2 regions of the Paenibacillus sp. FSL K6-1330 genome follow, and region 2 is predicted to be linked to the other one. Evidence: riboswitches for the same ligand, from Rfam matches in the RefSeq annotation. Region 2 holds a riboswitch; the other holds the start of a gene.
The links. A riboswitch is a leader RNA that binds a small molecule or an ion and turns the genes downstream of it on or off. The one in region 2 is predicted to bind cyclic di-AMP.

Region 1: it holds a riboswitch for cyclic di-AMP, as region 2 does, so the genes downstream of both, NYE54_RS00495 (C40 family peptidase) here and NYE54_RS20855 (C40 family peptidase) in region 2, are expected to answer to the same signal.

What each region holds. Positions count from the first base shown of each region.
Region 1 covers NZ_CP150269.1:99,220-106,977, forward strand. The annotation lists gene motA (flagellar motor stator protein MotA) at 1-460, opposite strand, end outside; gene NYE54_RS00470 (hypothetical protein) at 652-945, shown strand; gene NYE54_RS00475 (4a-hydroxytetrahydrobiopterin dehydratase) at 1,055-1,369, shown strand; gene NYE54_RS00480 (cytochrome c) at 1,469-1,825, opposite strand; gene NYE54_RS00485 (GNAT family N-acetyltransferase) at 1,987-2,487, opposite strand; gene NYE54_RS00490 (C40 family peptidase) at 2,626-3,099, opposite strand; gene NYE54_RS00495 (C40 family peptidase) at 3,537-4,010, opposite strand; cyclic di-AMP (ydaO/yuaA leader) riboswitch at 4,015-4,155, opposite strand; gene NYE54_RS00500 (hypothetical protein) at 4,505-5,332, opposite strand; gene NYE54_RS00505 (M1 family metallopeptidase) at 5,344-7,335, opposite strand; gene NYE54_RS00510 (YwhD family protein) at 7,484-7,758, shown strand, end outside.
Region 2 covers NZ_CP150269.1:4,623,806-4,631,563, reverse strand. The annotation lists gene NYE54_RS20885 (ABC transporter ATP-binding protein) at 1-59, shown strand, start outside; gene NYE54_RS20880 (dipeptide ABC transporter ATP-binding protein) at 56-1,045, shown strand; gene NYE54_RS20875 (leucyl aminopeptidase family protein) at 1,084-2,544, shown strand; gene NYE54_RS20870 (copper homeostasis protein CutC) at 2,574-3,260, shown strand; gene NYE54_RS20865 (ROK family protein) at 3,296-4,249, shown strand; gene NYE54_RS20860 (hypothetical protein) at 4,643-5,170, opposite strand; cyclic di-AMP (ydaO/yuaA leader) riboswitch at 5,529-5,658, shown strand; gene NYE54_RS20855 (C40 family peptidase) at 5,662-6,138, shown strand; gene NYE54_RS20850 (stalk domain-containing protein) at 6,368-7,642, opposite strand.

The sequences.
Region 1 (7,758 bases), 2.9 Mb from region 2:
CATACATACCGGCTTGGGAGAAGATCAATGAGCCGGAACGATGGCGCTCTTCGGTGGCATTAATATCTTCCATTAATACATCACGTACGAATTCCTGATCGTTGCCATCGATGATCATGCGCATCCCGTTACGCAGGAAGGTGTCATCGATCTCATCGACTTTGGTTTCAAGAGCCAGCAGACCTTCACGGCGTGTGATCGAAGCCCATTCCATAAACAGCTTGATCATTTCCGTTTTGTCCATCAGATTCTGTTTCACAAAGGTCATCTTGACCAGCTTCGGAATCTTTTTCAGCTCGACTAGCGGAAACCCGATGAATAAAGTTGCTGCCGTACCGCCAAGAATGATTAGATAGGCTGCCGGATTATACAAAGCGAGAAGGGAGGCACCTTTCAGAACCATGCCCACCAGTACCGCGACGATACCGATTATTAAGCCTATAATTGTTGAAATTTCCATACCACACCTCATCCGTGAGAAATAAAATAACGAATCCATTCGTCAGAACGGTTCTCATGGAGAACCGGACCCCTTTTGTGGGGCGTTATCCTATTTATCGTCAGGTCGGGCTTTTTTTTTTAGTTGTAATTTCCGGTATAATGGAAGGAAGGGAAACGAAGCTAAGTACGGCAAGGAAAGGAGTGATGGAGATGGGCGTTAAACACGGAAGAGATTACGGCGAAATTCTGGCAGAACTGACCGAGGCGGTCGGACGAATTACCGACAGCTATGTCTTCTTTGAAATGGAAGCTGAGGATTGGGACAATCTGGGTGAAGCCGAGAGAAATGAGGTTCATGAAGCGCTGGCTGAGGATTTGTTCTATGCGCTAGGCACAGAGCCGGTGATTAATGTTGGCAGCGGCGTGGTCATGCATGATCAAACGAACCATCGAATACATATTTTGATTGGTGAAGAAGAGTTGGCCTTTGTGGCTCTTGTGTAATCACTCCAGTTATCAACAGATACAGGGCAGAATAGAATAGATGACAGAAAGACCATATTACGTGTAAGTCGGCTTTAAGATAGGTTTTTTTCGGGGAGGAAGATAAAAGATGCTTTATACGCAGCAAGAAGTAGAGGCTCATCTGGAAAAGCTTGAGGGTTGGGAATTTGAACAAGGGAGATGGATTGTACGGAAGTATACCTTCTCCTCCTTCATGAAGGGAATTGCTTTTGTTGATGAAGTGGCAGCTATTTCAGAAGCTTTCGGACATCACCCCTACATCACCATAGATTATAAAGTCGTTACACTTCGTCTCACCTCTTGGGACGACGGTGGCATTACGGCTGTGGATATTAAGGAAGCGCAGCAGTTTAACGAAGCCTATGAGAAGAGTCGTTCGAAGGATGGCAAGGCGGCACAATAGGAGGGGGACGGTTAGTCCCCTCAGAGGTCCCGAATATGTAAAAACACGCTTGCGCCGGGAAGAGCTCCAGGTGCAAGCGTGTTTTGCGTATAAGCTGATTTATTTTTTCTCAGCAAGGTATAGCGCGATGTTTGCGATTTCTTCGGGCTTAAGTTGATCTTTAAAGGAAGGCATTCCCTTACGACCTTTGGTTACAACGTTGAAGATTGCGTCCGCATCCATGTGTCCGCCTACTTGATTCAAAGCCGGCCCAGCGCCGCCTTGAAGTTGGTCGCCGTGACAGCTAATACAGCTTGCTTTCATTGTGGCTTCCGCTGCGGCAGCATCGAGAGTCACTTCCGGCATGGTCGGCTTCTCTTCCTGAGCCACCTGTTCCTTACCTGGGAGCGTAAACATCAGCGCGATAGCCAACGCACATGCGACGAAGAACAATCCGCTCATGATCCATTTTTGCATCGTCATATCGTCCCTTCTATGTATACTGCACTCTTGCACTTGTCTCCATTATAAACCAACATCCATAGACAGCATAGCCAGTTGTGACAAAAAAAGCAACTATCCGGCGCGGCTTCATAAAAAGTACACAAAATTGTGCTTTTTCATATAGACAAAGATTACTATTCCTCATTAGCCGGCGGCTCATACACCATACAGTGGAAAAGGGCATTTCCCGTTGGTGTAAGTCGCTCATACGTATCGGTGATATGAAAGCCTGCCTTTTGATACGTGCGGATCGCGCGCTCATTCCAGGTCAACACCTCAAGGTCGATTTCGTCGACAGGCCGCCTCCGCCTGGCTTCCCGAACAATCGCCTCCATAAACCGTTTACCCATTCCGCGCCCGCACCAATCAGGCCGCATGCCAAGTCCGATTCGTGTCACCTCGTGCATCGGAAACAGCTGGGCAAATCCCCACAGGGCCTCCCGTTCATCCAGAATCGAGATGTACTGCCTCTGGCGAATGTCGGGATCGCCAAACTCGACCTCAAGTCCTTTCATCTGCTCCCAGGGAAGAAAGCCATAGATATTATAGGGAGGAGGATAGGTCCAGGCGCATATTTCCTTTGCGTGCTCTTCACGCATGACTACGGTGTGAAATGAAATCGGTGTTGCATCCATTGGTGAAGTCCTCCTATCGTATATATGAATGATAACCCTTTTCCGAATATCCAAGTCGCATCAAAAAGCCCGTCAAAGAGAGGTAAGGGCTCCTTTAACGGGCAAGCAGTATGTATAGGGATGATTAGCCTCTAAAGCTTAGGATGATTCACCAGCCGACTCTTCATACGTATCATCGCTCATGATACGCTTTGCACCCACGTATCGCTGATCATAGTACTCCTCTGCAAGGCGGTTGATAACCACGCCGCGGTTGGTCGAGGCATGGGCAAATTTGTCATCGCCGACATAAATGCCGACGTGGGAGATGCCCTGGCCCGATGTGTTGAAGAACACCAAATCGCCAGCGCGCAGATCCTTACGGGACACGCTTGTCCCCATGTCGAATTGAGAGCCGGATTGATGCGGGAGCTTCAAACCGAGTTTGGCATATACATACATGGTGAAGCCGGAGCAGTCAAATCCGCTCGCGGTCGTACCGCCGTAGCTGTATCGTGTACCTAGCACCTTATCGATTTCCTGATCCAGCGCACTATCAGCAAACACGCTGCCAACGCCCAAAGTGAATAGCAGTGTGATACTAAGGGCTGCTGTTGATAATGTTTTCTTCAGCATGGAAAGCTCCTTTTCGCTGCCGCGAGGCATAGCAATCTATGTATTAAAGCACTTACATTAATGACAAAGTTGTTACTGCGTCCATTCTATCAGACAGTAAGCGGGATTGGCAATTATTTCTTGATGAATTTTGCTATTTTTCAATCGTATTAGCTGTCGAAGCGTCAGATAAAATCAATATTTTCCCAAAACGGTGTTTAATGAAGAGAGAGAAGGGTATATAAAGAATAAGAGGATATTGGGGATGGAATAACCAAACGAAGTCATTTCAATATCTTCATTCATTTTTTTTTGAAAAGTGGAAACTTTTTCGTTGTCTTAAACGTTATAAAGGTATACACACAATCAACAAAAGAAAAAAGCCGCTGGATGAGATCGGCACAATCTCATAAACCCAGGGCTTCTTATAAGAGTAAATCAATAAAGTTCCAACATTAATTGTAGTTCACAGCTACAGATTTGTACGTATTCTGACTCATAATTCTCTTAGCGCCTACATATCGGTTGGCGTAATAGCTCTGGCTTAGCGGACTGATCATGACACCACGCGAAGATGAGGAATGAGCAAATTTGCCGCTTCCAACATAAATACCCACATGAGAGATACCTCTACCGGATGTGTTGAAGAACACGAGATCGCCAGCTTTCAGGTTGCTCTTGGATACTGCCGTTCCTACTTTGTATTGAGCTGCAGACGTTCGCGGCAGGCTAAGGCCAAGCTTCTTGTAAACATAGCTGGTGAATCCGGAGCAGTCAAAACCATTCGTTGTGGTTCCACCCGTTTTATAAGAGACACCAATGGCTGGTTTGATTGCTGTATTTAATTTGGAATCGGCGAAAGCGCTTCCGGTCCCTAATGTGAGTGCGAGTGCGAGGCCGAGAGAAACAGCCGTTAACTTCTTTTTCAAAACAAAAAGCTCCTTCCATTGCCTGCGAGGTTAGCTTAAGGGTTCGGTTGAAAGGTCCCCTATGATCCCTCTCTTGCGAGATCAATTCACCCAAAACGGATCCCCCGCTTCCCATATCGTTATGGGAATTCGGCTCCTTAAAATGTTGATGAACCCATTCATTGACGTCTGACGTTCCAACATAGTTAACGAATTTACATCGTTCCAACAAAAAAGTTACAGTAAAGATGACAAAGTTGTTACTAACATATTCGTTATTTTAGCAGAGTATTAACAATTTGGCAAACGAGGAAAGATCATTTTTAAACAAAAAAACCTGTCCCCATCTTGGGGAAACAGGTTTTTTTGTAATTTGGCGCTCAGAAATTTGTAATATAGAGGATAAATGAATGCTTATTCTTTGTAAAATCAAGCTCGAGATAAAAACGTGTCACTTCGGATTACAGCTTATTCGCGAGCATGATTCACCATATCAGGGTAACGAATTGTAACGATTAAGAATGCTGTGAGGAGGAATCTCTCCACAAATGATATTGGGTGGAAATTACCCAAATTTGGAATAATCCATTCAGGAAATAAGAGGCCTGCTGAATAATTAAGCCGATCAACCCGGCCCAGAAGAGCGAAGCCGAGCTCAGGAGCAGCAGAATGATACAGGCTGATCCGCCGATGGTGATGGACAACAGCACTGCCGTGCCCAAGCGGCGGAAGAGTGCCAGAATAGAGCTGATCATACCGAACCCCCCAGTGCGCCCGAATTGCATATAGAGCAATAACAGGCGGATCAGATAGGCGTACAAGAACCACCCAGCTGCATAGGGCAGTGCATGAAGCAGCAGAACAGGCTCTTGAATCCCATTCAGCAGAATCGGAAGGATTTTGGGCAGAATCCAGTAACCGGGCGCAAAGGTGAGAATGAGCTCTATCAGATAGAATAGCGTTACGGGTTTCCACAGTTTCCGCATGCCAATGAAGAAGAATAAACCGCGCTCGCCCTTAGCTTCCTGGTGAAGGTTGTAGAAGATGCCGGCCCGAATGAGCGGGGTGAAGATTATCCTGATCAAGAGCAAACCGGCCAGAAGCCATGCGTAGGTGTGGACCGTGCTGCTCAGGGATAGGCTCATCTCGCCCTCGTAGAAGAATAAAAGACGGCTGAGCTCGTTAGGGGCAGAATCCGGATATCGCATAAGAAGGGGAACGACTGCCGATTTTACGAGTCGGTACAGGCAGTATCCCCACAGCAAACGGTATAAGAAGAGCAGAATCGAGACGTATAGCTGGTCTTTAACACTGATCCACCCTTGGCCTGCGTAACTTTTCATGTGCTCCCCCCTCACCATGACAGGCTGCCGAACAGCGTCTCCACAAGCTTGGTAATACTGAGATTCCAGCGTGTAACCACCTTCGGATCCATTCCTGCCTTCATATAGTTATTGATGTGTTTATTCTCTAGGACGATGGAATATTTCGGATCAACCATGGCCCAGGCGAGCGGAGTGCTGTACTCCAGGGTGTAAGTAACTTTTCGGTCCTTGCCGCTCCAGGTTCGCTCCACCGTTTTGCCGTCCTCAAAGGCGAACACGATTGGCACATCGGTTATATCCCCGTCCCTGCTCGTTATCTTGACCGTAGATTCATACCGAGGATGTTCCGCCGTGCCTTTATTTTTGGTTTTGATCACGTCGATGGCAACGTCCGCCATCTGGCTTCCATATACATATTGGTCAAAATACGGCTGCCAGGACGTTTTGCTTACTTGCTCTACAACTTTCTGGAAGTCGGACGTGGTCGGGTGCTTGAAGCGGTATTTCTGGGCGTACGTATGAAGAATCTTCTCCATCATCCGCGGACCGACCTGTCGTTCGATGCCTTGCAGCACCAGCTTGCCCCTCGTGTAAACATTCAGTGCGTAGTTTTCGTGCGAGCTGTATTTCCAGGATTCCATCTTCAGCGGTGCAGGGGAAGTGATGGATGCTCCCTGAGCCGCCGTATTGGAGGTAATCCCGTATTCTTTTTCCATCACTCGTTCTTCTGCATAGGTTGCGAAGGCTTCGTCCAGCCACGCTTCCTCAAATTCGTTACTTGCGATCATTCCGTAAAAATATTGATGGGCAATTTCATGAATGACGGTCCGCTCCAGCTCATATCCCGGCGAATCGTTTTTGGCCCCGAAGGCCGTGACCAGCGTCGGGTATTCCATGCCGCCTGCACCGTTGCCCGATTCTGGCGGAACGACGATGGACAACGTGGAATACGGATAGGTTCCGTACCATTTTCCAAACGAAGCGAGTGCCGACTTGGCAGCATCAAAGTAACGCTCCTTTAAGTCTTTATGGGCTGGATCGAGATACAGCTTGATGCGGACGCCCGGTACGCCTGGTGCGGAGAATGCTTCTTCTGCCGTGACAAAGTTCGGCGATGCCGACCAGGCAAAATCATGTACATCATCCGCATAGAACTGATAAATTTTTTCCCCGTTAATTTTTTGGGCAGGCTTGGTAGGGAATCCAGTCGCAGCAACAATGTAATTTTCGGGTACTCTGATGCGAACGCTATAAATGCCGAAGTTAGAATAGAATTCGGAGTTGCCATGGTATTGATGAAGATTCCAGCCTTCCTCTGTTCTTCCGCGAAGACCAGCCGGTTCATAGACCGAAATTTTAGGAAACCATTGCCCCGCCATAATAAAATTCTCGGTGGTACCCATGCGAGCAAATATTTTGGGGAGCTCGACCTCAAACTCCAAGTGAATGGTGACACTCTCGCCACTCTTGATGGGTTTAGGCAATCGGAGCTTGACAAGGCTGTGATCCTTGATGTTACCGTCGTCAGGTTGGACAAATTGAAGGCGATGGGTCAGGGCCAGACCTTCGGTTGTTTTCACGCTGGTAATCGTCATGGAGCCGAATCCGTCGTCTGGCATGGGATCGGAACGAAGCCGGCCACCCGATTCCTTCATAAAGGTCGTATCATTGGAAGCAAATGCATTGGGGTACAGATGAAAGTACAGCTCGTTTACGCTTTTTTTGCCTGGATGAGTCCAAGTGAGCGTCTGTTTGCCCTTAAGCTTGTTCTCCTCAGGCTCGTACCGAACATCCATATGATATTCCACTAGTCGGTCGCTTAAGGCCGGAGCGGGAATATTAGGCTGCACCTTAGGCGGTGAGAGAGGGGCCTTCTCCACAGCAGAGACGGAGGGCTTGCCCGCATTTGGGGCAAGAGCAGACGCTGAGGACCCTGGATTCAGAAATATCGGCATCGATCCTGCAAGCAAACCTATGGCAAGCAGGGATGATAGAAAGACTTTAGCACGTGGTGGGACCATATCGAACAACCTCCCGTTGACAAGCATCTAGTGCATGTATATGTTTGCTTTTGGGGGATTATTAGTTAAAATAAAATTATTGGGACAAAGGTTATCAATTTAGCAGCTGATACGTAAGAATCGGCTCTGATATAGGAGGTCGGCAGCAGTGGAGAATGAAGAGCAGAAGCAGGGTGCGAAGAAACCGATTGCTTTGAATATTATTAATAGTAAGAGTAAGCATAAAGGGTTTGGATCAGGCTCCATCGATCTGAACAGTCTGTCGCCTGTCATTATCGACAATGGCGAGGCCCGAGTTGATATTGGAGCCATGCATGCGAAGAGTAAGGTGGAGAAGGGTATCCGTTTCAGCATGAACCGGGATGAAGTGCCGAATGGACGCCAGGTATGGATCGTGTGGGTCGCTGTAGACCGTACCGCCGA
Region 2 (7,758 bases):
GCAAGAGCCGCTGCTGGCTGACACAGGAAGGTCACTCGAAGGGAGGAGAAACCGCATGAAAGAAACACCTCTATTAGAAGTAAAGAATTTGCAGAAATCATTCACGGTGAAAAAAGGATTCTTCGGTACGTCCAAGCAGCTTCGTGCCGTGGATGGAATCTCCTTCGCGATCCATAAGGGCGAGACCTTCAGTCTGGTTGGCGAAAGCGGCTGCGGAAAATCGACGACCGGTCGCCTGGTGACCCGTCTGCTGACGCCGAATAGCGGCGAGGTTCTGTTTAACGGAACGGATATTAGCGGATACAATGAGAATCAGATGCGCCCGCTGCGCAAAGACATGCAGATGGTCTTCCAGGATCCATACGCTTCCCTAAATCCAAGAATGAAGGTCAAAGAACTGGTCGCGGAGCCCTTGCTCATTCATACCAAGCTGAGCACCAAAGAGCGGGACAAACTGGCTTGCGAGCTGCTGGAAACGGTCGGATTGAACAGCTTCCACGCCGAACGCTTTGCCCATGAGTTCAGCGGCGGTCAGCGGCAGCGGATCGGCATTGCCAGAGCGCTGTCCGTGCGTCCGAATCTGATCGTAGCCGACGAACCAGTATCAGCGCTGGATGTTTCCATCCAATCGCAGGTGCTGAACCTGCTGCAGGATCTTCAGGAGGAATACGGCCTGACTTATCTGTTCATCTCCCATGATCTCAGCGTGGTTGAGCATATCAGCGATCGGATTGGTGTCATGTATCTGGGCGCGCTCGTGGAGACGGCCGATAAAGATACGCTTTACGACCGCCCACTGCACCCTTATACGCAAGCCCTGCTGTCCTCGGTACCTGTTCCGGATCCGAAGCAGAAGAAGGAACGGATCATTCTGAAGGGAGATCTGCCGAGTCCGGTGAATCCGCCGACAGGCTGCCGCTTCCATACACGCTGTCCATCCTGCATGGAAGTGTGCAAACAGATTACGCCGGTTTATCGTGAGGTGGAGCCGGGCCATCAGGTGGCATGTCATTTATATGACGAAGAAATCATGAAAAATGCTTAACAGCGTTGATTCTCTTATACAGGAGGGAATGTCTCGATATGAATATCACAATAGATGAAGCTTCATTGGCAGATACTTCGATTTATGTGGTTTATGAGGGCGAGGAGTCTCATTTCCGTTTAACGGAATCTCGAAAGCATAGCATGAAGCTGACTTGGTTCTATGGCCGCTCTGATCAAGAAGCGGACGATCTCGTTGTTGGAATGGGGCAGCGCTCGAACCTTACCTTGGAGCAAGTGCGCAGAACAGGCGCATCCGCTGCGAGAGCACTGCTCAAGGAAAACAAATCAAGTGCAGCGCTGATCCGAGCTTCAGCCCGTGATGGTGGGGCTGCTTCCCGGATATCTATAGAAGAAGAACTCCAGGCGTGGGTTGAAGGCTGGATGTATGGATTGTATCAATTCAATAAGCATCGTGGGGTTACGGCCAATCTGCAAGTTCTGTCCCTAAATCTTCGACAGGAAGATTGGCAGGGGCTTTCCCGTGTAGAGATGGAAGCCATCATCCAGACGGCAGAAATCCGAATCGTAGGGACACAGCTCACCCGAGACCTGGTGAATGAATCACCGGAAACGCTAAATCCGGAGGCGTTTGTTGCGGTTGTCGAGGATCGTTTCAAGAAGGCACCCGTTCAGCTTCATGCGTATCGCGGACAAGAGCTCCATGATCGGCAAATGAACGGTCTGATCGCTGTGGGTGCTGGCAGCAAATACGAGCCTGCCATGATTGAGATTTCCTATAATGGGGTGGATTCCGAGAAGGAAAGTCCTCATATTGTGCTCATTGGCAAAGGCGTAACCTTTGATATGGGCGGGATGAACGTCAAAATCGGCCGAGACATCAGCGATGCACGTATGGATATGGGAGGCGCTGCAGCCGTCGTGGGTGCAATGGATATTCTGGTATCGCAAAAAGCTCCGGTACGCGTAACGGCGCTTATAGCCGTTGCGGATAATTTATCGGGACCGGATGCAATGCTTCCTTCTTCCGTTGTTCATTATCCGAATGGTTTAAGCGTTCAGGTAGCGAATACGGATGGGGAGGGGAGATTGATCATTGCGGATGCGCTGCTGCATGCAGCGAAACTTGGCGCAGATAAGGTGATTGATATCGCAACCCTTACCGGTAATGTCGGAGCCGCACTGGGCTTGGAGATTGCGGGCATCTGGGGCGATCAACAGATTACGGCCGATTTGGTTGAGATCGGTGAGCGTAACGGAGAGCGCCTATGGCCTATGCCGCTGATGGACGAGTATGAATCGGATCTCAGAAGCGATTATGCCGATCTGAAAAATGTGGGTACGTCAACTTTGGCAGGCGCTATAACGGCTGCGCTGTTTATCCGTCATTTTGTGGCGGATTCCATGAAATGGGTGCACATCGATATGGCGGGCACGGTCCAGTATAAAAGGGAATTCCCCCACTCCGCAGCGGGGGCTACCGGCTATGGTGCAAGATTGCTCGCCGATTATGTGGAGAAGCAGTTTCTCCATGCATAAAGAATCAACTTCAGTAAGGAGTGACGACGATGCTGCTTGAAATAATCGCAACATGCGTGGATGATGCCATCACAGCAGAGAAGAATGGCGCGGACCGTCTGGAATTGATCACGGCGATAACCGAAGGCGGGCTTACGCCGGGAATCGGGCTTGTTGAAGAGGTTGTGAAAGCCGTTCAGATTCCTGTTCATGTCATGGTCAGACCACATAGCAGATCCTTTGTGTACAACGAACATGATATAGCTACCATGATGGCGGAGGTTAAGGCGATCCGCAAGGCAGGTGCAGCTGGCGTTGTGCTTGGCATGCTGACTCCGGAAGGGAAGATTGACGAGGACTCCTTGGTCAAAATGCTGGAATGGACAGGAGATATGCAAGTCACGTTCCACCGGGCTTTTGATGAACTGAAGGATCAGTTTGAAGGACTGCGTACATTGCAGAAATACCCGTCGGTTACCCGTGTCCTAACGTCAGGAGGACCGCAGCCTGCACCGCAGGCCATCCCGAGAATTCGGGAGCTTGTAGAACAAACGGCAGGCAGTGAACTTAAAATATTGGCCGGCAATGGTCTGAAGTGGGAAATCATACACGATTTTATCGACCGGACCGGTGTGAGCGAGGTCCATTTCGGCTCAGCTGTTCGGTACGGTCGATCAGGGCTGAAGCCCATCGATCCGGTCGAGCTGCGATCGCTGGCTGAGAGCATACATCAATAGAAGTAGCAAACCTATCGGAAACAGGTGAACAAAAATTGCAAACCGTATGGAATAAACAGCAAGAATTTGTGGTTGGCGTTGACCTTGGGGGTACGAAGATCGCGGCAGCGCTCTTTGATTCCGAAGGACAGCTGCTGAACCGGGAGCAAATGGAGACAGCGGGTGCGCGTACGGCTGAAGAAGTGGTCGCGAGAATTACGAACATGATCCGCAGCGTGTCGGACGGCCACCCTCTTCGAGGCGTAGGGATGGCTTCACCCGGAACAGTTAACAGTAGGGAGGGGATTGTCATTCATGGTACGAATCTGCCGGAATGGACGAATGTCCCCCTCAAAGCCTGGATGGAACGTGATCTTTATACGGAAGTACAGGTGCTGAATGACGCGAATGCAGCCGCATGGGGAGAGTATGTAAGAGGTGCCGGAAGAGGGTCGACGAACATGGTGTACGTGACGCTAAGCACCGGTATCGGCTCAGGGATCGTGCTGGATGGGAAGCTGTTCCTGGGCAGCAGTTCATTTGCTGGGGAACTGGGACATCATATCATTGATCCCAGCGGTCCGCAGTGCAATTGCGGGAGCCACGGCTGCTGGGAGGTATTTGCTTCAGGAACGGCCATCGGCCAGGCAGCATCCCAGCGGATGCTCACCCAGCCCAGCGTAATTTCTGAACTGGCCGCAGCCGAGGTGGGAGTGAACGCTAAACATGTATTCGAGGCTAAACGTCTTTATGACCCCGTCGCAGTGGAGGTCATCGATCGTGCTATTTATTACATGGCGCTTGGTCTGGTTAACGTCATTCACAGTTTTAACCCCGATCGCATCGTGATTGGAGGGGGAGTAAGCAGAGCAGGCGATCTTTTATTCCCGCAGCTGCGGGAAATGACAGATAAGCTGGTCATGCCATCCTATTTAGGCACGTACGAGATCGTTCCTGCAGGACTTCGGGACGATGTTGGTCTGGTTGGAGCTGCGGCCTTGTTCCAGTAGCATAGGTGTAAAGAGAACGTTACGGATAGGATAAAGGATGGAATAGAGGTTAGATAAGCGTTCGGATCGGCGACTTAGTTTCATTTTAACCGAGCTTAAGCGAATTAGACAAAAGCCGCCCTTCAGGGGGCGGCTTTCCAATTATTCATAGAGAGCGGGAAACGGAGCGATCATTTTTTTCGTTATAAGTCCGTAACATGTGACAAGTGATAGGCGTGAACCGTAAGCCGTCATCCGTTTTCACTGGAGGCGAGTTTTTGGTTTCCTGGTTAGGTTTGTTTGTATCCGACAAACAATAAGCGGTTGCTCACACTTTCCCGCGATGCCGGCGGAAACCGCCGGCTCCAAACCCGCACGTGGGGTGACCTGCAGGCTTGGAGCCGGCGGCTGCCGCTATTCCATGTACTTGGATGCGTCAAACGTAATCATGGACGTATGATTGGCATGTTCAATCAGTGAAGAGAGCTTGGTTACTTCGCGTTCCTTCTTCCGCGCTTGCGCCTGATAAGCTTCCGGATCATATAAAGCGACGTTGAACAGCGTTACGGCACCATCTCCGCTGCCACGGCTGCTCTGCCGCTCCAGCTTCTTACGGGAGCCGAGATGAGCAAGTTGTCCGATATCGCTGCGGATCTGTTTGGCCAGCTCGATCGCTTCCATGATGGTCATGTCGGCGCCGTTCCAGCTAATGGTTTGCGTTGTATTGGAGATTGCCATCAGCAAATCCAGCTTTCTGTAATCCGCGGCGGCGGCTTCGATTTCTTCCGTAATGGCATCCACACTGCGTGCAGGATATTCCGCCGTTTCCCCTTTTTCAATGATTGTGCTGCTGTTGTTTAAGCGTTCCGACATCAATTGATTCATGAGACGGTTGATTGCTGCCCGGACTGCCAAAGCTTCAGCCATCGTGATTTGACTCATAGGGCGCTCCGGTTTGATGCTATCCGCTCTGTTGTCCGTCCGTTTCCGGAATGAATAGGTAGGGTAGAAACGGACTCCCAAAGGATCGGCTATCCTCAAACCTCCGCTGGGTGGGTAAAACTCCCAAGTTCAAAAGATAAAAGATTAACAGCTTAAGAGAACAGAATAAGAGAGTAACAAGCAGTTCGAGAAGGAAAGCAGAGTTACATAATTGTCATGACTGTGTGAGATGGTTAAAAAATAGTCGGACGAAATTAACCATCTTTACGACAGCTCCAAACATAAAACGATAGATTTTTAGGATATGATTGACAGCATCCTTGCTTGTATACTATATTAAGAGAAGGTTACAAAACGTTAATGAATTTTGCCGAATTTCGTTTGGAAAACGGGGGAACCGTCTTGGGTGAATTACTCTTGTATAGAGAGTATAGGGAACCTTCAACCGAACCCTTAGCTAACTCCGTAGGCATCGAAGGAGAGAACATATTTTGAAGAAGTTTGTCATCACTTTGCTAGGGTCTGCAATTATTTTTTCTTCTGGTGCCGTATCAGCATTTGCTGATCAACAACCGAATTTTCAGTATCAAGTGAAGCAATTGGTAGGAACGCCATACAAATGGGGCGGAACGACCACTAGCGGGTTTGATTGCTCCGGATTTATTCTGTACATGTTTAGAAATTTCGATATGGATCTTCCACGCACTTCCCAAAGCCAGGCTCAAGCCGGTGAACATGTAGATCGCGAAGATCTGCGGGTTGGAGATTTGGTATTCTTCAATACAAGCGGCAGCGGAATTTCTCATGCAGGCGTTTACATTGGTGACGGACAATTTGCGCATGCTTCCAGCAGCAAGGGAGTCAGAATCAGCAAGCTTAGCGATTCATATTACGAGCCACGTTATGTCACGGCACGTCGTGTGTTGAGTCAAGAAAATTATGCGAGGCTGGTAGGAAGCGCAAGCTAATTGGATTACATTGCAGTTTAGGGTTCAATACATAACCAGAAAGCCTGACAAAGGGTTGTCCTTGTCAGGCTTTCTTTTTTTTAGATATCAGAAAGTATAAACTTCGAAGCTTGTGACTTCCTGATATCGCAAGAAAAACGTCTACTAACTGCGGTCTGTCATCTGTGAAAGTAGCGTCGATAGAAGTTTTTCTTACTATAAGTTTGTCAATCCCACAGGGGTTGTTCGGTTACTCCTTAACAACAGAGGCATTCACAGCTGCTTCCATCCCGTTATTATAGAGACGGAACAAGCCAAGACGCCAGAAAGCAGCGCCTTTCAGATCATAGCGTTTGGCCAAACCGAGCTTATCGTCCACGGAAGTGGCTGTTTCGCTGCTTAAGCTGATGCCAAGCAAAAGCTTCTGCTTCGGGACACCTGCTTGGAGTGCCAACTGGATCGCTTGGTCCACCAGACTGTTTGGTTCGGGAACCTGAGATTTGGTTCCGACCGGATTGTACTGATAAGCCATAACGATGAGATCATCGGCGATGGAAGCAAGCGTTTTGTAATCATAGCCTTTATAGGCGCTGTTCAATGGCGGCACCGCTAAGGACAGAGCAATGTCATGCGGCAATGCTGCCTTTAATTGCTTGACATAATCATTGAGCAGCTTCTGCTGGTTTACGACATCCAGTTTAAAACCGAGCCCTTCAAAATCAAGTACGACGCCGCCGAAGCCGTTCTCCGTTACCGCGGCTGTGATGCCTTCAATGGACTTTTGGCGCAGGCTGCTATCGCTCAGTACTTTGGTTAATTCGCCGTTTCCATCCAAGGCGTAGACCATGAGGTATGGTTTAATCTTCTGGTCCGCAGCATCTGCTACCATCGATTGCGGCGTAACGTCACCGGCCGCAGCGGGCAGGCGGTACTCGTCGCCTTGAAGCGTGAACTGACCCTCACGATCGATGCGGCTCCATCCAAAGGCGACTGAATTCATAGATGCAACAAGATCCCGTTCTTGGAAAGATTGCAATGCATAGAAGGCTCTCAAATGCATCTCGCGCTGCGGCGATACAAGGGAGACCGTGCGAGTTGCCTGATTCCAGCCCACATCGACACCGAATTGGCTGCTGAACGAGCTAAGCGGGATCAGTACACGGCCTTCCCGTTGAACCGGCGGGGCCGCAAGCTTCACTTGTTTTCCATTGACCGTTGCTGTCGTGCTTCCCACCTGAAGTAACACTTCAGTCGATTGGCCTTTCACACTGCCGATGGCCTTTACGGTTTGCGTCTTGCTATTCCAAGTGATTTGAATGCCCAGCGCTTCACCGACCGTCCGGAATGGAACGTAGGTGACCCCTTTGTCTACCCGCGGAGCCGCATCGAAGGTTAGCGTAACATCATCCAGCTTTACCGATATGGCAGGCTCAGCATATACCTGACCAACATGGGGTGCGGTGCCGAGCAAGGATAAGGCAAGAACGGCAGCGACAGCTGTTTTTCCTATTTGTTTATGCAGCATGCTTTGGTATTTCCTCCGATCCATTAAATAATAGAATGATTTCATAGAATATGGAATTAGGTCTAGCATACGCTAGTATAGCAAAATTTTCATAGAGTTCCAATTCCATGATGTCA